Regions from separate parts of the Streptomyces sp. NPDC087215 genome, predicted to be linked through region 3. Evidence: riboswitches for the same ligand, from Rfam matches in the RefSeq annotation. Region 3 holds a riboswitch; each other region holds the start of a gene.

Evidence for each region. Region 3 has a riboswitch for cyclic di-AMP ahead of ACIO92_RS31265 (transglycosylase family protein). Riboswitches for the same ligand answer to the same signal wherever they lie in the genome.
Region 1: it holds a riboswitch for cyclic di-AMP, as region 3 does, so the genes downstream of both, ACIO92_RS25150 (C40 family peptidase) here and ACIO92_RS31265 (transglycosylase family protein) in region 3, are expected to answer to the same signal.
Region 2: it holds a riboswitch for cyclic di-AMP, as region 3 does, so the genes downstream of both, ACIO92_RS09495 (M23 family metallopeptidase) here and ACIO92_RS31265 (transglycosylase family protein) in region 3, are expected to answer to the same signal.

What each region holds. Positions count from the first base shown of each region.
Region 1 is NZ_JBIUZD010000011.1:63,310-70,655, forward strand. It holds gene bioB (biotin synthase BioB) at 62-1,294, opposite strand; gene ACIO92_RS25140 (8-amino-7-oxononanoate synthase) at 1,438-2,616, shown strand; gene ACIO92_RS25145 (ATP-binding protein) at 2,785-3,222, shown strand; gene ACIO92_RS25150 (C40 family peptidase) at 3,476-3,952, opposite strand; cyclic di-AMP (ydaO/yuaA leader) riboswitch at 3,956-4,163, opposite strand; gene ACIO92_RS25155 (urease subunit gamma) at 4,693-4,995, shown strand; gene ACIO92_RS25160 (urease subunit beta) at 5,008-5,340, shown strand; gene ACIO92_RS25165 (urease subunit alpha) at 5,333-7,054, shown strand; gene ACIO92_RS25170 (urease accessory UreF family protein) at 7,068-7,346, shown strand, end outside.
Region 2 is NZ_JBIUZD010000003.1:19,753-27,098, reverse strand. It holds gene ACIO92_RS09505 (MFS transporter) at 1-312, shown strand, start outside; gene ACIO92_RS09500 (PP2C family protein-serine/threonine phosphatase) at 611-1,819, shown strand; cyclic di-AMP (ydaO/yuaA leader) riboswitch at 2,021-2,166, shown strand; gene ACIO92_RS09495 (M23 family metallopeptidase) at 2,178-3,296, shown strand; gene ACIO92_RS09490 (aldo/keto reductase) at 3,423-4,367, shown strand; gene ACIO92_RS09485 (PrsW family intramembrane metalloprotease) at 4,543-5,919, opposite strand; gene trmB (tRNA (guanosine(46)-N7)-methyltransferase TrmB) at 6,140-6,859, opposite strand; gene lhgO (L-2-hydroxyglutarate oxidase) at 7,154-7,346, opposite strand, start outside.
Region 3 is NZ_JBIUZD010000019.1:95,975-103,320, forward strand. It holds gene ACIO92_RS31240 (NAD(P)/FAD-dependent oxidoreductase) at 1-640, opposite strand, end outside; gene ACIO92_RS31245 (Ppx/GppA phosphatase family protein) at 1,010-1,924, opposite strand; gene ACIO92_RS31250 (DUF501 domain-containing protein) at 1,921-2,529, opposite strand; gene ACIO92_RS31255 (septum formation initiator family protein) at 2,564-3,034, opposite strand; gene eno (phosphopyruvate hydratase) at 3,125-4,411, opposite strand; gene ACIO92_RS31265 (transglycosylase family protein) at 5,051-5,776, opposite strand; cyclic di-AMP (ydaO/yuaA leader) riboswitch at 5,780-5,951, opposite strand; gene ACIO92_RS31270 (transglycosylase family protein) at 6,210-7,265, opposite strand.

The DNA.
Region 1 (7,346 bases), on a different contig from region 3:
GTAGGGGTGCCAGACGTGGGCCCGGTCCAGGGCGACGAGTTCGTCGTTGCGCACGGTGGTCCTAGGCGTTGGGGGCGAGGTCGGTGCCCGCGCCCCGGCGGCGCACGGCGACCAGGTCGGTCCTGGCCTCGTTCGGCGAAGGCGCCTCCGGCGCGGTGTGTCCGCCGCAGGGGCCGCAGCCGCCGCCCGCCCGCGCGTGCCCGCCGCAGCCGTCCGCCGCCGCGCCGTCCGCCGGGCCGCAGCCGGACGCGGTGGTCCCGCAGCCGCCCCCGGCCGCCGCGAGCGCGTCCGCGCGGTGCTCCGGCAGCGTGGTCGTGCCCGCGCCCTCCACCTCGAAGCCCGCGTCCGCGATCATGTCCAGGTCGGTCTGCCCGGCCTGGCCCTCGCTGGTCAGGTAGTCGCCGAGGAAGATCGAGTTCGCGATGTGCAGGGCCAGCGGCTGCATCGAACGCAGGTGCACCTCACGGCCGCCCGCGATCCGCACCTCGACGTCGGGGCAGACGAACCGGACCATCGCCAGGATGCGCAGACAGCGCTGCGGGGTGAGGTTCCACTCCTTGGCGAGGGGGGTGCCCTCGAAGGGGATGAGGAAGTTGACCGGTACGGAGTCCGAGTCCAGCTCGCGGAGCGCGTACACGACGTCGACCAGGTCCTCGTCGCTCTCGCCCATGCCCGCGATCAGCCCCGAGCAGGCGGAGAGCCCGGCGGAGTGCGCCTTGCGGACGGTGTCCACCCGGTCCGCGTAGGTGTGGGTGGAGGTGATCTTCCCGTACGTCCCCTCGGAGGTGTTGAGGTTGTGGTTGTACGCGTCGGCGCCCGCCTCCCGCAGCCGCTCCGCCTGCCCGTCCGAGAGCAGTCCGAGGCAGGCGCACACCTCGACGCCCTCGTTGCCCTCCTTGATGGCCTCGATGGTCCTGCCGACCCGCTCGACGTCCCGGTCGGTCGGACCACGGCCGCTCGCCACCAGACACACCCGCTTGGCGCCGCCCGCGACACCCGCGGCCGCGGCCCGGGACGCCTCGTCCGGCTTCAGCCAGGTGTACTTGAGGATCCCGGCCTCGGAGCCGAGCCGCTGCGAGCAGTACGAGCAGTCCTCGGGGCACAGTCCGGACTTCAGGTTCACCAGGTAGTTGAGCTTCACCCGGCGCCCGAACCACTGGCGGCGCACCTTGCCCGCGGCGGCCACCACATCGAGCAGTTCGTCGTCCGAGGTCGCCAGGACGGCGAGCGCTTCCCCACGGGTCGGCAGCTCGCGCCGCAGCCCCTTCTCCACCAGCGTGTTCAGCAGGTCCATAACCGTTGATCCTGTCCTACCGCCCGCCTCCGGGCCAAGGAGGAACCGAACAAACGGCCCCGAAGGAGGTGTGTGGATGACCACATCCCCACCCCGGCTTCCGTTGGCTAGGGTCTGTGCGCTGCCTACAAAAGGAACGCCGTATGTCACAGGCCGACGGGACCCGGGCCGCGGGCCCGCGCCGCACCGCGTTCGACTGGACCGACGCCGAGGCGCGCCGCCGTGCCGACGCCGGTCTCGTCCGGGTGCTGCGGCCCCGCGCCGCCGACTCCGACCTCCTGGACCTGGCGGGCAACGACTACCTGGGCCTGACCCGACGGCCCGAGGTGACCGGAGCGGCGGCCGAGGCGGCGAGCCGCTGGGGCGCGGGCTCCACCGGTTCCCGGCTCGTCACCGGGACCACCCGGCTGCACGCCCGGCTGGAACGCGAACTCGCCGATTTCTGCGGCTTCGAGGCCGCCCTCGTCTTCTCCTCCGGCTACACCGCGAACCTGGCCGCGCTCACCGCGCTGGGCGGCCGGGACGCCCTGATCGTCTCCGACGCCTCCAACCACGCCTCGATCGTGGACGGCTGCCGTCTGGCGCGCGCCGAGACCGCCGTCGTCCCGCACGCCGACCCGGAGGCCGTGCGCAAGACCCTCGACGCGCATCCGGGGCGGCGGGCCCTGGTCGTCAGCGACTCCGTGTTCTCCGTCGACGGCGACCGGGCCCCGCTGTCCGCGCTCGCCGCCGCCTGCCGCGCGCACGGCGCCGGTCTGGTCGTGGACGACGCCCACGGCCTCGGCGTCCTCGGCGACGGCGGTCGGGGGGCCCTGCACGGGGCCGGGCTCGCGGGCGACGAGGACGTGGTGGCCACCGTCACCCTGTCGAAGTCCCTCGGCAGTCAGGGCGGCGCGGTCCTCGGCCCGGCCCGGGTGGTCGAGCACCTGGTCAACGCGGCCCGCACCTTCATCTTCGACACCGGTCTCGCCCCGGCCGCCGCCGGGGGCGCGCTGGCGGCCCTGCGTCTGCTGGCGGCCGAGCCGGGTCTCGCGGAGCGGACCCGTACGGTTGCCACCACCCTGCACCGGCTCCTCACCGGGGCGGGTCTGACGGCCGCCCGGCCCGACGCGGCCGTGGTCTCGGTGCGCGCCCCCTCCCCGGAGGCGGCGCTGCGCTGGGCGGCGGACTGCCGGGAGCGGGGGCTCGCGGTCGGCTGTTTCCGGCCGCCCTCCGTGCCCGACGGGGTCTCGCGGCTACGGCTCACGGCCCGCGCGGATCTGACGGACGAGCGGATCGCGTACGCGGTGGAAACGATCCTGCGGACGGCTCCGGCCGGCTGACCCGGCGGACGGCGGCCCGGTGCGTCCCGGGGCCTTCGCGTTCACCGCTTCGGGCGACAGATGGGGACATATCTTGGGAGAACGCCTCCCGGCGCGGCCCGATCGGTGGCAGTCTGACGCGCAGTGCGATCCGGGGCAGCGGCCCCGGCGGAAAGGGACGGCGTCGCCATGGCAGACCAGCAGGAAGCATCCGTCACTCTGCCGAGCGAACCCGCCTCGGTGTCCACGGCCCGGCGGTTCGTGGCGGAGGTTCTCGGCTGCTGGGGCCTGGACGACGCCACGGAGACCGCGGACGCGATCCGGATCGTCGTCTCCGAGCTGGCCACCAACGCCGTGCTGCACACCCTCGGCCAGTCGCCCACCTTCACGGTGGACCTCAGGCTCGACCGGGAGGAGCAGCTGCACATCGGTGTCACCGACAGTCATCCGAGGCTGCCGCGCCGTCTGCCCGCCGCGGTCCAGCAGGACAACGGCAGGGGCATGGTCATCGTCAGGGCCCTCGCGGCGGAGGCCGGCGGGCGTCTCTCCGTGACCCCGATCGAGGAGGGCGGCAAGACGGTCCGGATCTCCCTCCCGTGGACCCCCGCCCCGCTGGCCAGCCGCTGACGGACCCGCGTGGGGCGGGTCCGTCGTCGTGACCCGGGCCGATGCCGTCGTCGCGGGCCCGAGAGGGGCCCCGGAGGCGGCTTCCGCGGGGGACGCGCGGTCGCCGGGACCGTACCGCCAGGGGTCGGCCCGGGTCCGTGCGGGATGCGGCGGCGCCACCGCACCCCGCACGGACCGGCGCCGTCCGTTCCGCCTGATCAGTTCACGGACCGGCCCCGGGTCAGTTCACGGACCGGCCGTCGGTTCCGCCGGGTCAGCGGACGCGGCCGTAGTAGATCTTGGACGACCAGATCTTGTCGAGCTTCACCCAGGACCCCGTCTTGGGCGAGTGCCAGATCTTGCCGCTCCCGGCGTAGATGCCCACGTGGTAGACCCTTCCGCCGGAGTGGAAGAAGACCAGGTCCCCCTTCTGCCGTGAGGCGGCGGAGACGCGTGTGGTTCTGTTGTACTGCTGCTGCGCGGTGCGGGGCAGCGACTTGCCCGCCTTCTGGTACGCGTAGAGCGTCAGACCGGAGCAGTCGAACCTGGAGGGTCCGGCGCTCCCGTACCGGTACGGTGCTCCCTTCTTGGACGCGGCGACGCTCAGTGCCTTGTTCGCGTAGTTCGTCGCTGCCTGGGCCTCCGGCGCCGCACCCGGTGCGAGCAGCGTGCCGCCGACGGCGGCGAGAGTGAGAGCCGAGACGGCTCCGACCCGGGACAGCAGGGACGGGACGTGCATCTGCGCAGTCATGCGCAACCCTTCGTCAGCCGCCTGTGAAGGATGACCTGTCGGGTTCGGGCAGGCGAAGATGCCCGGCCGCGGTTGCGGCTTCACCCCAAGGGGCGGCCCCGCTGTGGGAAACAGCGCGTACGCCCCGTAAAAATCGGGTCCTCCACTCCTGCCGGTCCAATCCTGTCGACCAGACGTCCGGGACAGCGGCAGGACTCGGCGTCCGCCCGGACCGCCCCGCCGCGGCGGCGGGGGCTTGTCGTCGACAGGGATCTTGACTCACACCAGGGGTGAAATCCGAGTGGAAACGGCGATATGTGAGGCTCCTCACGACTGATCCGTTCGGGTGGACAGGAGGGTTTCGTGATCATCGGAGGTACCCCCGGCGAGCCCCGCACCAGCGATGGAACGTTCGATTCCGCCAGATGAGTACATCGATGGCGCAAGTTGACCGGTCTGAATATCGACTCGTCGACTACTCCGAACGAGGGAGGGATTCTGCGACACGTGTCGGCCGTCCGGCCCTCGACACGACACGGCCGGATGTCGATCCGTCAGGGGAGGGTCCGGCTCCGTATGTACCGTCGTCGGTCCGATGATCATGTGATCGCAAAGGCGTAGTTAACCAGCCGGAAAAACTTCCGCCCTAACGTGCAATGTCTGCCGGTGTACCGCGCTCCAGCATTCAACAAGGTGTTGAAGCTCGGTAGGGTCCGCAGCTGTCCGGGTCCCGTCCCGGCGGACGACTGTGAGGTGGAAGTGTGCAATTGAGCCCGCACGAGCAGGAACGCCTGCTCATCCATGTGGCCGCCGACGTGGCCGAGAAGCGCAGGGCACGCGGTGTGCGACTCAACCACCCCGAGGTCGTCGCGCTGATCACCGCTCATGTCCTCGAAGGCGCCAGGGACGGCCGCACGGTCGCCGAACTGATGGCCTCCGGACGCCAGGTGCTCACCCGCGACGAGGTCATGGAGGGCGTCCCCGAGATGATCCACGACGTCCAGGTCGAGGCCACCTTCCCGGACGGCACCAAGCTCGTCACCGTCCACGACCCCATCGTCTGAACGGACGCGCCGATGATCCCCGGAGAGATCCTGTACGCGGACGGCCCCGTCCCCCTCAACGAGGGGCGCCCCGTCACGCGTCTGACCGTGCTCAACGCCGCCGACCGGCCCGTCCAGGTCGGCTCCCACTACCACTTCGCCGAGGTCAACCCCGGACTCGAGTTCGACCGTGCCGCCGCGCGCGGACAGCGGCTGCACATCGCCGCCGGAACCGCCGTCCGCTTCGAACCCGGCATCCCCGTCGAGGTCGAACTCGTTCCCCTCACCGGCCGCCGGATCGTCCCCGGTCTGCGCGGCGAGACCGCGGGTCCCCTGGACGCGAACGAAGAGGACTCCCGTGCCTGATCTGCACCGCGCCGTCTACGCCGACCTGTTCGGCCCCACCACCGGCGACCGCCTCCGGCTCGCCGACACCGACCTCTTCGTGGAGATCGAGGAGGACCGCAGCGGAGGCCCCGGCCGGGCCGGGGACGAAGCCGTCTTCGGCGGCGGCAAGGTCATCCGAGAGTCGATGGGCCAGGCCCGCACCACCCGCGCCGAGGGGGCCCCCGACACCGTCATCACCGGGGCCGTGGTCATCGACCACTGGGGGATCGTCAAGGCCGACATCGGCATCAGGGACGGCCGGATCGTCGCCCTCGGCAAGGCCGGCAACCCCGACACCATGGACGGCGTCCACCCCGGCCTGGTGATCGGCCCCGAGACCGAGGTCATCGTCGGCAACGGCCGCATCGTCACCGCGGGCGCCGTCGACACCCATGTCCACTTCATCTCCCCGACCGTGGTCGAGCAGGCCCTCGCCACCGGCGTCACCACGCTCGTCGGCGGCGGTACCGGCCCCGCCGAGGGCACCAAGGCCACCACCATCACCCCCGGCCCCTGGCACATGGCCCGGATGTTCGAGGCCCTGGACACCTTCCCCGTCAACATCGGTCTGCTCGGCAAGGGCAACACCATGTCCCGGGAGGCCATGCACTCCCAACTGCGCGGCGGAGCGCTCGGGTTCAAGATCCACGAGGACTGGGGCGCCACCCCCGCCGTCATCGACGCCTGCCTCGGCGTCTGCGAGGAGACGGGCGCCCAGCTCGCCATCCACACCGACACCCTGAACGAGGCGGGCTTCGTCGGCGACACCCTCGCCGCCGTCGCCGGGCGCACCATCCACGCCTACCACACCGAGGGCGCGGGCGGCGGCCACGCCCCCGACATCATCACCGTGGTCTCGGAGCCGAACGTCCTGCCGAGCTCCACCAATCCGACCCGGCCGCACACCGTCAACACCATCGAGGAACACCTCGACATGCTGATGGTCTGCCACCACCTCAACCCGGCCGTCCCCGAGGACCTCGCCTTCGCGGAGTCCCGCATCCGGCCCTCCACCATCGCCGCCGAGGACGTCCTGCACGACCTGGGCGCGATCTCGATCATCTCCTCCGACTCCCAGGCCATGGGCCGCATCGGCGAAGTGATCATGCGCACCTGGCAGACCGCCCACGTCATGAAGAAGCGGCGCGGCGCCCTCCCCGGCGACGGCCGCGCCGACAACCACCGGGCCCGCCGCTACGTCGCCAAGTACACGATCAACCCGGCCGTCGCCCAGGGCATGGGCCACGTCATCGGCTCGGTCGAACCCGGCAAGCTCGCCGACCTGGTCCTGTGGGAACCCGCCTTCTTCGGTGTGAAGCCGCTCGTCGTCATCAAGGGCGGACAGATCGCGTACGCGCAGCTCGGCGACGCCAACGCCTCCATCCCCACCCCGCAGCCGGTGCTGCCGCGCCCCATGTTCGGCGCGCTCGGCCGGGCGGCCGCCGCGGGCTCGATCAACTTCGTCGCCCAGGCGGCCATCGAGGACGACCTCCCGCAGAAGCTCGGACTGCACAAGGAGTTCGCCGCCATCGGCTCCACCCGACGGGTCACCAAGGCGGACATGGTCGAGAACGACGCCGTGCCCCGGGTCGAGGTCGACGCCGACACCTTCTCGGTGAGCATCGACGGCGAAGTGGTCGAACCCGCACCCGCCGCCGAACTGCCCATGGCCCAGCGTTACTTCCTCTTCTGACGGCGCCCCCTCCATGACACGCTCCGCACTGCTCGTGCTCGCCGACGGACGGTTTCCCGCCGGCGGGCACGCCCACTCCGGCGGCGCCGAGGCCGCCGTCCGCGCCGACCGCGTCCGGGACGCCACGGGACTGGAGTCCTTCTGCCGCGGCCGACTGCGCACCACCGGCCTCACCTCCGCCGCGCTGGCCGCCGGGGCCGCGCACGGACTCGACCCGGCCGAACTCGACACGGCGGCCGACGCCCGCACTCCCTCGCCCGCCCTGCGCGCCGCCGCGCGCAGGCTCGGCCGT
Region 2 (7,346 bases), on a different contig from region 3:
CCGGCGGCCCTGGGCCGGGGCCTGCCGGGGCTGCTGCTCTGCGCGGCGGTCCTGGCCGTGGCGAACGCGGTGCTCTACCCGTACGAGATGGACACCGTCGTCGCCCTGGCCAAGGGCCGCTGGGTGGCCACCCACTACGGGCTCTACAACACCGTGTGCGGGATCGGGATCACTCTGGGGAACCTGGGGACGGGCGCGCTGCTCGACGTGACCGGCTGGTCGGCGGTGCCGTGGCTGGCGCTGTGCGCGGTGGGCCTGATGTGCGCGGCGGCGATGGCCCTGCTGTCACGCGGGGGGCGGCTGGGGGTGTGAGGGGCCCTGGCCTGTGGGACCCGTGGACCCGTAAGGCCGGTGGGATCCGTGGGACCCCTAAGTCCGGTGGGATCCGTGGGACCCCTAAGGGCTGTGGGGATCCGTAAAGCCCGTGAGACCCGTAGGGCTCCTGAGGCCGTAGGGGCCCTACGGGGCCGGGCTCCCGCTCGGCTCCGGGCCGCACCACCCCTCCGTACGCCAGTCGGCCCCCGGGGGTCGCCGCCAGGCCCGGCGGCGGCCACCCTGGGAGGGCGCGGTACGGGGCCGCGGCCGGTACGGACCGGGCAGGAGAGTACAGGTGGGGCACCCCCTGAGAGCGGTGGGCGGCGGATGGCGGGGCGACGACGGGCGTCCGTACGGGCGCGCCCGGCGGTTCATCCGCGCCCTGCCCCCGCTGATCATCCTGGGCGGGGCCGTCTACGACATCCTGACCCCGCCCGAGTACACGGCCTCGCCGCTGTTCTCCGCCGCCCCGCTGATCGCCGCGCCCTTCTTCTCCACCCTGACGACCCTGCTCACCGGGATCGCCGCCGTCCTGGCCTCCGCCGGGCTCCACCTCTACAACGACACCGCGAGCCGTATCCCGGCCCTCACCGAGACCCTGACCGTCGCCACGGTCTCCGCGCTCGCCCTCCTCATCAACCGGGTCGTGCGCCGCAGCGGCGAGCGGCTCGCCTCGGCGCGGGTCATCGCCGAGACCGTGCAGCGGGCCGTGCTCCCGACGCCCGCCGAGCGGATCGGAGGACTCCAGTGCGCGGCCCGGTACGAGGCGGCGCACGCGGGCGCGTTCATCGGCGGCGACCTGTACGCCGTCCAGGACACCCCCTACGGGGTGCGGCTGGTGGTGGGGGACGTCCGTGGCAAGGGGCTGGAGGCGGTCGAGGCCGTCGCCGTGATCATCGGGGCCTTCCGGGAGGCGGCCGAGCAGGAACGGAACCTGGAGGGCGTGGCCCGCCGTCTCGAAGGGGCGCTGGCCCGGGAGGGCATCCGGAGAGAGGGCATCGACGCCTTCGAGGGGTTCACCACCGCCGTCCTCGCCGAGATCCCGCGCGGGGACGGCGGAGGCACCTTCGACGGTTTCGTACGGACGGTCAACCGGGGGCATCCGCCGCCGCTGCTGCTGCACGGGGACGGGCGCCTCGACCTCCTGGAGCCGTCCGAGCCCGCGCTGCCCCTCGGCATGGGCGATCTGGCGAGTTGGCCCGACCGGGCCGAGGCGCGGCCCTTCCCGCCGGGCGCGACCCTGCTCTTCCACACCGACGGCCTCTCGGAGGCGCGGAACGCGGAGGGCGTCTTCTACGACCCGGGGGCGCGCCTGCTGGGCCGGATCTTCCCGGGCCCCGAGGAACTCCTCGACGCGCTGGTGGACGACGTACGCCTGCACACGGGCGGCGGATCGACGGACGACATGGCCCTGCTCGCGGTGAGCCGCCCGGCGGCGGGGCAGCCGGCGAGGCGGCGGACGATACCGGTGGTGCCGCCGGGCAGACCCGGTCACCGGCTGTAGTCACCGGGTGTCGCTGCGATAACAATTGACATAACGTCAGATCTCGTCGCCCGTGCCGGTCTCCACCGAAGCGCGGCCAACTCGCCCGATTCCCCCTCATTCCTGTTAATGATCAAGAGGGACAGCTTGGAATCGAGCACCCCTGTCTATTAACGTTCGATAACGCAGCGCGGTCGTCCCAGCCGTCGCAAGAGGCGGCACCGTGCGCACGCGCCGAATCCCGAAAGGGAACCGGGGAACCACCACTTGGGGTGAATCGGGCCCTTCGCACCCGTGCGACCGGCCCGTAGGAGACCTTCCTGCTCCGAACCCGTCAGCTAACCCGGTAGGCGAGAAGGAAGGAAAGGAGCGCGCCCCCGTGGCGTCCCACACTCCCGTACCCGAAACCCCCTTCGACGCCTTCGGCGGTGGCTCGGCTCCCGCCGCCCCCGGGACCGAGTGGAACCCGACCGAGGACACCCTCCGCGCCCAGAACCGCTCCGGCGGCCGGCACCGGGTCGTCAAGCAGCGCTCCAACTTCGCCCGTTCCTCCACGGTCCTCGGCGTCGGCGTCATCGCCGCGGTCGGCGCGGGCGGCCTCGCCACCGCGCAGGAGAAGCCGAAGGTCGCGATATCCCTGCCGGACCTCCCGGACGCCCACGACCTCCCCCTCGTCGGCGACCTCCTCCCCGAGGAGGACCACGAGACGGTCCCCGTCGCCCGTGCCAACCCGCACCCGCTGACCGCCTCCTACGCCTCCCTCGACGAGAAGCCGGGCGCCACCACCGCCGTACGGGCCGAGCGGACCGTCACGGCCGCGAGCGCCACCGGCGACGCGGGCGAGGCCCTGCGCGCCCGCATCCTCCAGCAGGCCGAACAGCAGCAGGTCTCCGCCGTCGCCGCCGAGAAGGCCGCAGTGGAGAAGGCGGCGGCCGAGAAGGCGGCGGCGGAGGCGCAGACCAAGGCCGAGGCCGCGAAGAAGGCGGTCGCCGAGGCGGAGGCGAAGGCCAGGGCGAAGGCGGAGGCGGAGGCGAAGGCCGAGGCGGAAGCCGCCGCCAAGGCCAAGGAGGAGGCCGAGCGCCTCGCCCGGCTCGCCGCGAGCTACTCGCTGCCGGTCTCCTCGTACACCCTCACCGCCACCTACATGCAGTCCGGCTCGATGTGGTCCTCCGGCCAGCACACCGGCCTCGACTTCGCCGCCCCCACCGGGACCCCGGTCAAGGCGGTGCACGGCGGCACCATCAAGTCGGCGGGCTGGTCCGGCTCGTACGGCTACCGGATCGTCCTGGAACTGCCCGACGGCAGCGAGGTCTGGTACTGCCACCTCTCGTCCATGACGGTCGGTGCGGGCCAGTCCGTCGGCACCGGCGAGACCATCGGCCGCGTCGGCGCCACCGGCAACGTCACCGGCGCCCACCTCCACATGGAGGTCCACACCCCCGGCGGCGCGGGCGTCGACCCGGCCTCCTGGCTCCGCTCCAAGGGCCTGTCGCTCTGACCGCGCCCCCGTCCCGGAACGCTCCGGGACGGGACCGGGTCCTCCCCTACGGGCCGGAGCCCTCCCTTACGGGGCCCACCCTGATGGGGCCGGAATACTCCGGGCGAAGCGGAAGTTGAGCGTCCCATGACTTCTCTCCGCCCGCTGGGCAGTTCCGACCTGCGCGTCTTCCCGCTCGCCCTCGGCGGCAACGTCTTCGGCTGGACCGCCGACGAAGCGCAGTCCTTCGCGGTCCTCGACGCCTACGCGGCGGCGGGCGGCAACTTCGTCGACTCGGCCGACGCCTACTCCGCCTGGGCCGAAGGCAACGAGGGCGGCGAGTCCGAGACGGTCATCGGCCGCTGGCTCGCCTCCCGGGGCAACCGCGACGACATCGTCGTCGCCACCAAGGTCGGCGCCCACCCGCGCTTCAAGGGCCTCTCCGCGACCACCATCAAGGCGGGCGCCGAGGCGTCCCTGCGCCGCCTCGGCACCGACCGCGTCGACCTCTACTACACCCACTTCGACGACGAGACGGTCCCCGTGGAGGAGATCGTCACCGCTCTCGACCAGCTCGTGAAGGAGGGCAAGGTGCGGGCCGTCGCCGCCTCCAACATCTCCCCGGAGCGGCTGCGCGCCTCCCTCGACTTCGCCGAGTCCGAGGGCCTCACCCGGTACGTGGCCCTCCAGCCGCACTACAACCTGGTCTCCCGCGACACCTACGAGGGCCCCCTCCTGGAGACCGTCGAGCGGGCCGGGCTCTCCGCCGTCCCGTACTACGGCCTCGCCGCGGGCTTCCTCACCGGCAAGTACCGCCCCGGCGCCGCCGTCGACAGCGTCCGCGCCACCGGGGCGGCCGGGCACCTGGACACCGAGCGCGGCCGGGCCGTCCTCTCCGCGCTCGACACCGTCGCCGGGGCGCACGGCGCCGAACCGGCCACCGTCGCCCTCGCCTGGCTCGCCGCCCGCCCGACCGTCGCCGCCCCGATCGCCTCGGCGCGGACCGTCGAGCAGGTCCCGGCGCTGGTGGCCGCGGCCGGGCTCACCCTCTCGGAGGCCGAGCTGAAGCTGCTCACGGAGGCGTCCGTCTGACCGGACGCGCGGAAGCCCCCGGCCCGGCGTTCCACCGGACCGGGGGCTTCCGCGTACCCCCGTCGGAACGGGGCACGTGCCGTACCCCGTTCCGTCGTCCCCCCAAGGTACGCGTGGCCGGAACCCGGCGGTCCGTCCCAGCGGGCGGGGACGTCCCGGGACGGGGGACGGGCGGTCAGCCCCGGTACGGGTTGTAGCCGTCGTAGTCCAGGTACTGCGGCGGCGACCAGGCCCGGCCGGTCGCCCGCGCCGCGTGGGTGAGCGCCGGGGACGCGATCTGCCGCCGTTGCCAGAGGTGATGGAGCAGCTCCTGCTCGCGGGCGGCGAAATCGGGTTCGGCCGCCCCCCGCCGGGCCCGGTCCCGCAGGAACGCCAGGGCCGTGGCGAACGACTCGTACTCGCCGACGGTCCGTGCGGCCGACGGCCCGTACGCGCGGGCGGCGAAGGAGCGGGCCAGCCGCCGCGCGCGCATCGAGGAGAGCGCCGAGGGCTCGGCGGGGGAGAGCCAGCCCGCCGCCGCGTACGCCGGGAGCTCCCCGGAGACCGTGCGCAGCTCGCGCTGCCTGCTCCACAGCGCGAGCCAGGTCAGCAGGGCGAAGACCGGGACCATCAGCACCCCGTACACCGCGAAGAACGCCAGCGGGCCGCCGAAGGTGGCCGAGCCGTTCCAGGCGGCGTGCAGTCCCATGGCGAGCAGCAGTCCGGTGAGCGGGAGCAGCACCTTCCGCAGCCGTCTTCCGCGCGGGGCGAGCGCGGCCAGACCGAAGCCGATGCCGGTGAGCACGGTGAACAGCGGGTGCGCGAAGGGTGACATGACGACCCGGACGAAGAAGGTCGTGGCGGTCACCGAGCCCAGCCCGGCGGAGCCGAACTCCTGGTCCTCGCCGAAGGCGTTGCCGAGGTAGAGGATGTTCTCGGTGAACGCGAAGCCGGTCGCGGTGAATCCGGCGATCACGACACCGTCGACGAGCCCGACGAAGTTCCGCCGCCGGAGGAGGAAGAGCAGCAGGATCGCCACCGCCTTCGCGCTCTCCTCCACGACGGGCGCGACGACCGTCGCGCCGAGGGTGTCCGCCGAATCGGGGTCGGCGGTGGCGGTCGCGATCCAGCGGACCGCGAAGGAGTTCGCCAGGATCGCGACGAGCGCGGCGGCGAAGGCGCCCCACGCGAACGCGAAGAGCAGGTTCTTCCAGGGGCCCGGCTCGACCCGGTCGAGCCAGCGGAAGGCGGCCATGAGCAGCGGTACGGGAAGCACGGCGAGCCCCAGGCCGACGAGGAAGCCCTGGGTGCCGGTCTGTTCGCGGACGAGGGCCAGGATGACCAGGGCGCAGGTCGTGAGGACGGTGATGACCACGAGGGCCCGGAACAGCCGGCTGCGCCAGAAGTCCCGGCGCGGCCGGTAGCGCCACTGGGACCGGTCGGCGGCGGCCGGGAAGGCCGGTTCCTCGGTGTCCCGGTGGGGCACGGGAGCGGCTTGGGGCGCGGCGTCCGCCGTGGTCTCCGCCAGGGCGTCCGCCGTGGCCTCCGCTGTGGTGGGGACGGGGTTCGACACGTCAGCGACCCTAACGACCGGCACCGGTACAGGGCGAGGCGATTGCGTGGACAGGGTCACTTCGAGCGGGCGGCCGGGCGGGGTCCGGTCCCGGCGGGTCCGGTGGTGAGGGCCGGTCGGGGTCCGGTGCCGGGCCCGACTGATGGGGCCAGGCCCGCCCCGGCCCCGGTCCGGCCCCGGTCCGGTCCCGGTCCCGGTCCCGGTCCCGGTCCCGGTCCGGCTACTTCCGGCTGAAGAGGACGTCGTGCACGACGTGGCCCTTGTCCAGGCCCTGGCCCTCGAAGCGGGTGACCGGGCGGAAGTCGGGGCGGGGCGCGTACCCGCCGTCGTCCCGCGTGTTCTCGAAGTCGGGGTGCGCGGAGAGCACCTCCAGCATCTGCTCCGCGTACTCCTCCCAGTCCGTCGCGCAGTGCAGCACGGCACCGGGCCTCATCCGGGTCGCGAGCAGGGTGAGGAACTCGGCCTGGATCAGCCGCCGCTTGTGGTGGCGGGCCTTGGGCCACGGGTCGGGGAAGTAGACCCGGCAGCCGTCGAGGGCGTCCTTCTCCAGCATCTCGCGGAGCAGGATGATCGCGTCGCCGTTGGCGACCCGCACGTTCGTCAGACCGTTCCGGTCGGCGAGGCCCAGCAGATTGCCCTGGCCGGGGGTGTGCACGTCCACGGCGAGGATGCCGGTGCCGGGGTCCGCCGCCGCCATCTGCGCGGTCGCCTCGCCCATGCCGAAGCCGATCTCCAGGACGACCGGGAGACCGTCGAACATCTCGCCCAGGTCGAGGACCCGCTTGCCGTCGATGTCGAGACCCCAGTCGGGCCAGCGCTTCAGCATGGCCTCGGCCTGCCCGTAGGTGACACGGCTGCGGCGCGGCTGGAAGCTCCGGATGCGCCGCTCGTGGTGGGCGCCCGCGGGGTCGGGCAGGGGGCCCTCACCGGGGGCGAACATCCGGCTGCCCCGCCGCGCGGGCTGGACGGCTTCGGCGGGCGCGGCGGCGGGCTGCTGGGTGTTCTCTGGCTGCTCAGACACAATGCCCCGATTCTAACGGCGCGCCCGACGGCCCTCAGGCGCTCCGGGGCCTTACGGGTGGGGCGGACCCCGGCGGACCGGCGCACCCCGGCGGGACGGCCGCGCCCGTACGGCCGGTGAGCACGGCCATGCCGCCCGTACGGCTCCCGAGTCCGGCCGCGCCCGTACGGGCCGGAAGCGGCCGTCCCACGGGAGCGGTCCGGGAGCGGCGGGCTACAGCAGGGCCAGCGCCCGGCCCGCCACCTCACGCCCGATCGGCAGCGAGGCGGTCGCGGCGGGCGAGGGCGCGTTCAGCACATGGACCGTACGGGCGGCCTCGCGGATCAGGAAGTCGTCGACGAGCGTCCCGTCCCGCAGCACCGCCTGCGCCCGTACGCCGGGTGCGGCCCGGCGCAGGTCGGACTCC
Region 3 (7,346 bases):
GGATCTTGTCGGCCGCGTCGACCAGGACGAAGCGCATGTCCTCGCGCGAGACGTTCTGGTAGTACTTCGAGGCGTCCCGGGCCAGGTCCTCGACCTCGCCGATGGTCTCCGCGCCCGCGAAGCCGCCGCCCACGAAGACGAAGGTCAGCGCCTTGCGGCGGACCTCCTCGTCGGTGGTCGAGTCGGCCTTGTCGAGCTGCTCCAGGACGTGGTTGCGCAGGCCGATGGCCTCCTCGATGCCCTTCATGCCGATGCCCTGCTCGGCGAGGCCGGGGATCGGGAAGGTGCGGGAGACCGCGCCCATCGCGATGATCAGGTAGTCGAACGGAAGCTCGTACGACTCGCCGACGAGCGGCGCGACCGTGGCGACCTTGCGGTCCTGGTCGATGGTGGTGACCCGGCCGGTGAGCACCTCGGCTCCGCGGACGACGCGTCGCAGCGGGACGACGACGTGACGCGGCGAGATGCTGCCGGCGGCGGCTTCGGGGAGGAAGGGCTGGTAGGTCATGTACGACCGCGGGTCGACGACCGTGACGGTCGCCTCCGCGTAGCGCATCTTCTTGAGGATGCGCCGAGCTGCGTACAGGCCTACGTACCCGCCGCCTACTACGAGGATCCTGGGACGCTCCGTGGTGCTCATGGCATCGAGTATCCACCCCGTCCGAGGGGGGTCCTCGTGCGCCCCTTCACAAGGTCTTCGGGTCCTTCTGCTACACTCCGCCGCCCACGTGATCCATGTCATGGTGCTGCAAAGGAACCGGGGTGCTCGGGCGAACGTTGTTCACCCCTTGTGAACTGGCCGGGAGGGCCCTCGCGCAGGCCCTCGGGGAGCCCCCGTTCACACGATGGAAACGTCGAGCGAATCGGCCTCCGCGCCTGCGAAAGGGCCCTGTGGCACCCCCCGGAGGGCCTGAAGGCCCCCCTCAGGTGCCATCAGGGCCCTTTTCCTTGTGAAGAAGTTCACGAACTTTCCCGACGCCGTGTCGCCGGACGGGACGATAGATGCCCGCTATGCCACGGATAGGGCGATCCCATCGAGGATGTCGTGCTCGCTGACGACGACCTCGTGCGCCCCGACCCGCTCCACGATCTCCCTCAGCACCAGCGCACCGGCGACGATCACGTCCACCCGGCCCGGGTGGATCACCGGGATCGCGGCCCGTTCGGCGTGGGTGGAGGCGAGCAGCCGCTCGGTCACCTCGGCCACCTGGGCGGCGGAGATCCGGGAGTGGTGGACCTTCGCGGAGTCGTACTCGGGGAGCCCGAGGGCGATGGCGGCGACCGTGGTGACGGAGCCCGCGAGACCGACGAGGGTCCCGGCGTCGCCGATCGGGACGGCCTCGGCAGCCAGGTCGAGGGCCGCGCGGACGTCGGCGCGGATCGCCTCGGCCTCCTCGGCGGTCGGCGGGTCGTGCCGGACGTGCCGCTCGGTGAGCCGGACGCAGCCGATGTCCACGGAACGGGCGGCCTCGACGTGCCGGTCGCCGGTGACGAACTCGGTGGAGCCGCCGCCGATGTCCACCACCAGGTAGGTCCGGTCGGCGGGCAGCTCGCCGGTGGCCCCGGCGAAGGAGAACGCGGCCTCCTGCTCGCCGGTGATGACCTCGGGCTCGACGCCCAGGATCTCCACGACCCCGGCCACGAAGTCCGCGCGGTTCTCGGCGTCGCGGGAGGCGGAGGTGGCGACGAACCGGAGCCGCTCGGCGCCGAGCTCGCGGATGACGGCCGCGTACTCCCGGCAGGCGGCGAAGGTCCGCTCCAGCGCCTCGGGGGCGAGCCGTCCCGTGCGGTCGACGTCCTGGCCGAGCCGGACGATCGTCATCCGCCGGTCCAGCTCGATCAGCTCGCCCGTCGTGGGGTCCACGTCGGCGACGAGCAGCCGGATGGAGTTCGTACCGCAGTCGATTCCGGCGACCCGGGTCACTTGGTCTCCTCGTCCTCGGTGGCCTCGGGCCCGGAGGCGAAGCGGCCGCCGTCGGAGGACCCGACGGTCCGGCCGTCCTCCTCCTTCGGGGCGCACGGGGTGACGCAGGGACCCTTGGCCCACCACTCGGGGAGCATGGCGAGGGCCTCGTCGCCGAAGGGGTTCACGCCGGGGCCCGCGACGAGCGAGTGGCCGACGAGGACGTGCAGGCACTTGACCCGGTCGGGCATCCCGCCCGCGCTGGGGAAGCCCTCCAGGACCTCGATGGCGTCGCGGCGGGCGAGGTAGTCCTCGTGCGCGGCGCGGTAGGAGGCGGCGAGCTCCGGGTCGGTGGCGAGCCGGGCCTGCATCTCCTTCATGACCCCGTTGGCCTCCAGGGTGCCGATGGCCGAGGCCGCCCGGGGGCAGGTCAGGTAGTACGTGGTGGGGAAGGGGGTGCCGTCGGGGAGCCGGGGCGCGGTCTCGACGACGTCCGGCCGGCCGCAGGGGCAGCGGTGGGCGATGGCGCGCAGCCCGCGGGGCGGTCGGCCGAGCTGGAGCTCGAAGGCCGCGATGTCCTCGTCGGTGGGCTCGGTGCGTGCGGTCTGCGGAGGGGGCGTTTCCATGTCTGCCTTGCTCGTGTGTCGCGTGCGGAGGGGGTCAGGGGCGGTCGGCGTGGTCGACGCCGTCCCAGAGGTTGTCGTACCAGGGGCGGTCGGCCGCGCCCTGCTCGGCGCGGGGCCGTCGCTCCGCGTCGGGGTCGTCCACGGTGAAGCCGGTCTCGCCGGGCATCAGGTAGTGCAGGTGCTCGCGGGCGAGGCGGCGGACGTAGGCCGGGTCCTGGAGGCGGGCCTTCTCGTCCCTGAGTTCCTCGACGCGCCGGGCCGCCTCGGCGGCCTTGCGCTGCTGCTCGGCGATCTCGCCCTGCTGGGACACGTAGCTCCGCATCGGGTAGGCGAGCGCCACCACGAGGGAGCAGACGACGAGGGCGAGGAAGGCCGCGCGGCCGGTGAGCCGGGAGCGGCGGGCCTGGCGGCGGGTCTGGGAGCGGTAGACACGGGCGGCGGTCTGCTCGCCGAGCAGCCTGATCCGGGTCGCGGTGGAGAACCGGTCCCGGTTCTTCGCGGCCATGTCGTGTCGCCTCCCCTGTTCACGCGTACGTCCCCGCACACGGTACGGGACCGGGTGCGGGGACGGACGGAACTACCGGGTGCGACTCCGTCAGCCCTTGAAGCGCGGGAAGGCGCTGCGGCCGGCGTAGACGGCGGCGTCGTCGAGGATCTCCTCGATGCGCAGCAGCTGGTTGTACTTGGCGACGCGCTCGGAGCGGGCCGGGGCGCCGGTCTTGATCTGGCCGCAGTTGGTGGCGACGGCGAGGTCGGCGATGGTGACGTCCTCGGTCTCGCCGGAGCGGTGCGACATCATGCACTTGAAGCCGCTGCGCTGGGCCAGCTCGACGGCGTCGAGGGTCTCGGTGAGCGAGCCGATCTGGTTGACCTTGACGAGCAGGGCGTTCGCGGAGCCCTCCTCGATGCCACGGGCCAGGCGCTCGGGGTTGGTGACGAAGAGGTCGTCGCCGACGATCTGGACCTTGGTGCCCAGCTTGTCGGTGAGCACCTTCCAGCCGGCCCAGTCGTCCTCGAAGAGCGGGTCCTCGATGGAGACCAGCGGGTAGGCCGCGACCAGCTCCTCGTAGTACTCGGTCAGCTCGGCGGCGGAGAGGGACTTGCCCTCGAACTCGTACTTGCCGTCGTTGTAGAACTCGGAGGCGGCGACGTCGAGGGCGAGCGCGATGTCCTTGCCGGGGGCGTAACCGGCTTCCTTGATCGCTTCGAGGATCAGGTCCAGCGCGGCACGGTTGGAGTCGAGGTTCGGCGCGAAGCCGCCCTCGTCGCCGAGGCCGGTGGAGAGGCCCTTGCGCTTCAGGACGCCCTTGAGCGTGTGGTAGACCTCGGTGCCCCAGCGGAGGGCCTCGGAGAAGGACTCCGCGCCGATCGGGGCGATCATGAACTCCTGGATGTCGACGTTGGAGTCGGCGTGCGACCCACCGTTGAGGATGTTCATCATCGGAACGGGCAGCAGGTGCGCGTTCGGGCCGCCGAGGTAGCGGAAGAGCGGGAGGTCGCTGGCCTCGGAGGCGGCGTGCGCGACGGCGAGGGAGACGCCGAGGATGGCGTTGGCGCCGAGCGACGACTTGTCCGGGGTGGCGTCCAGGTCGAACATGGCCTGGTCGATCAGGCGCTGCTCGGTGGCGTCGTAGCCGACGAGCTCCGGGCCGATCTGCTCGATCACGGCGAGGACGGCCTTCTCGACGCCCTTGCCCTGGTAGCGGTTGGGGTCACCGTCGCGAAGCTCGAGGGCCTCGAACGCACCGGTGGAGGCTCCGGACGGAACAGCAGCACGGCCGGTGCTGCCGTCGTCGAGGCCGACCTCGACCTCGACGGTGGGGTTGCCTCGGGAGTCCAGGATTTCCCGGGCTACGACGACGTCGATGGACGGCACGAGCATCTCCTTATGGGATGTGACGCTGGATGTGACGCAAGGTCGGCGCAGGGTCGGCTTGGCCTTGCGTCAAGAGCCTAACCGGCTCGGCGGCTCCGGCCAGCCGGGCGCCCGCCCCCTGGGACGAAAAAGGGCCCAAGGACATGCATTCAGGGGCGAAAGACCCCGGATCTACTGGACAGTAACCAAGAAGTCCTCCCGAAACCGCCGGGGAGACCCTTCTCGGGGCGCGAGGAGGGGGCTCCGCCCGTGGGCGGGGAATCCGGGAGGGAAGGGGAGTCCGTACGTGGCGGGACCCCTCCCGGAGCGGGGAGGGAGCGCGTACGCGGCGGGGACCCCGCCCCCGGTGGGGCGACCACTCGTGACGGGGGCCGGGAGAGGGAAGGGGAGTCCCGCCCGTGGCGGCGAGTCCGCCCGCGCCCGTGTCTCCGTCCGTGGCCGCGCCCGTGTCTCCGTCCGTGACCCGCGCCCGCGATCTCCGCGCGGCCCGCGCGTGGAACTCCGCAGGAGGAGAGGAGCGGGAGACCTCGGACGGCGGAAACCCCGGACCGGCGCGCACGGGGGGAGGCGCGCCGGGCCGGGGTGGTCACCGCGGGAGGGTCGTCGGTGCCGTACGGGTCGCGGGACCCGTACGGACCGCCGGGCTCACTTGAGGTGGAGCTGCTGGCCCGGGTAGATCAGGTCGGCGTGGTCGACGACGTCCTTGTTCAGCTCGAAGAGCTTGGCCCAGCCGCCCTTGACGCCGTGCGCCTGGGCGATGCTGCTGAGGGTGTCGCCGGTCACGACCTTGTACTCGCCGTCGCCCTTCTCGACCTTCTTGCCGGTCGGGGTGGTGACGGTCGCCTTCGGCGCGGCCTGCTGCTGCGCGGCCTTCTTCGGGGCCTGGCGCTGCTCGCTGCGGGTCGTCGGCTGCTCGGCCGACCGCTGCTGCGTCGGCTGCTGCTTCGGCTGCTGGGTGACGGTCTTGGGGGCGCTCTCGGCGGCGCCGCCGTCGTAGGAGGCACGGGAGAGGCCCACGCCGCAGCTCGGCCACGCGCCCTTGCCCTGGCCCGCGAGGACCTTCTCGGCGATGGCGATCTGCTGGGACTTCGACGCCTGGTTGGCGGTCGAGGCGTAGGCGGTGCCGCCGTACGCGGCCCAGGTGGAGGCCGCGAACTGGAGGCCGCCGTAGTAGCCGTTGCCCGTGTTGATGGACCAGTTGCCGCCGGACTCGCACTGGGCGACGCGGTCCCACTCGGCGACCGTGGCGGCCGAGGCGGTGCCCGCGGTCATCAGCGGGGCGGCGACGGCGACACCGGTGACGCCGACGAGCGTGACGACCTGGGTGGCCTTGGAGGGACGGCGGTGTTTGCCCTTACCGGAAAACAGCATGGAGATTCTCCTCACCGACGCCTGCGAGGTGAGCTGTCGGGTTCGGGCCAATGAGTTGCCCGGCCGCGTGTCCCAGCACGCGGCTTCACCCCAAGCCGGTCGTCGGCCGTCTCTCAACGGCCGGGTCCGGCACTTACCTTGGGTCCCCCGCTCCTGCCTTCGGCGCTTGCGCGACGACTGTTCCCGACGGCCGACGGCAGGATTCGGCGTTTCGGTCGACGGGGCCCGCGGTGGCGAGCGGTGACGACCGTAGACACAGACCCACCGGAAGTTCAAAGAGGCGAATGACGGACATTCCGACCCTCCTTGCCTTCCGGCGGGGGGTGTTTGCGCAGGTGGGAGGCGACAGGAGCAAAGTTTGCGGGTGTGACACGCCAGTTGGGGCGAAGAGACCCATGTCTCACTTGCCCAGAACCGGACATATGACCCCGAATCACTCCGCCTGTGCGACCGGACTCTCCGTCAGGTCAAGGCTCTGACCAGGGAGGATGAGGTCCGGGTCGGTGCCGACCGTCTTCCGGTTGGCGTCATAGAGCGCGGTCCAGCCTCCGGGCAGCTCGTTCTGCTGCGCGATGTCGGACAGGCTGTCGCCCGCCTTCACCGTGTACGCGCCCGAAGTGCCCTGACTGTCCGTTCCGCCCGAATTCTTGGCGGCGTCGGCCAAGGGCTTCGCCGCGGTCTCCTCGGAGAGGCCGTCACCGGGCGCCGCGTGGCGACCCGTTTCGGCGGAGTCGCCCGGCTTCCCGGTCCCCTCCGGAGCCGCGTCGCCCCGGTGCTTGCCGGACCCCGTCGACGGGGCACCGGTCGTCGGCTCACCGGACGTGCCCGGTGCGACGGACCCGCCGGGCGTGGTGGTGGCGGGATCGGGGGCGCCCGGGGAGACGGGGGCCGTCGGGCCGACCGGCGCGCCCGTCACCGGCGCGCCCGTCGAGGGCGTGGCGGGACTCGTGGGCGCCGAGGTGGCGGTGCGCGCCTCGGCGGTCCGTCCGGCCGCGCCCCGGGCCGCCTCCGCCGCACCGGAGGAGGGCGGACCCGTCGTACGGTTCGACTCGGCGACGGGGCCGCCGGAGGGCTTGGGGAGGTCCGCCGGGCCCGGGTCCACCTTCGGCCGGGCGCCGTCGTTGACGAGTCCCGCGATCGGCGCGCAGGTGGCCCACGCGGTGGAACCCTTGGCGAGGGCCTTCTCGGCCACCGCTATCTGCTGGGCGCGGCTGGCCAGGTCGGGGCTGGGCGCGTAGGCGAGACCGCCGTGCCGCTCCCAGCTGTCCTGGGTGAACTGGAGGCCGCCGTAGAGGCCGTTGCCGAGGTTGGCGCTCCACTGGCCGCCGGACTCGCACTCGGCGACCCGGTCCCAGGTGGCGGCGTCGGCGGCGGACGCCGAGCCGGTGGCGAGCAGGGGCAGCGCCATGGCGGACCCGGTCACCCCCGCGGCGACGACGATGGCGGGGGCCTGACGGGGGCGGCGGTGTCGTCCGTTCCCGGAACGCATAGGAGCGCCTTTCGCGTGACAACTGGGGTGGTCGAACTGAGTTGTCGGGGAACGTAGCCGTATTCGAACGCTCATCACAAG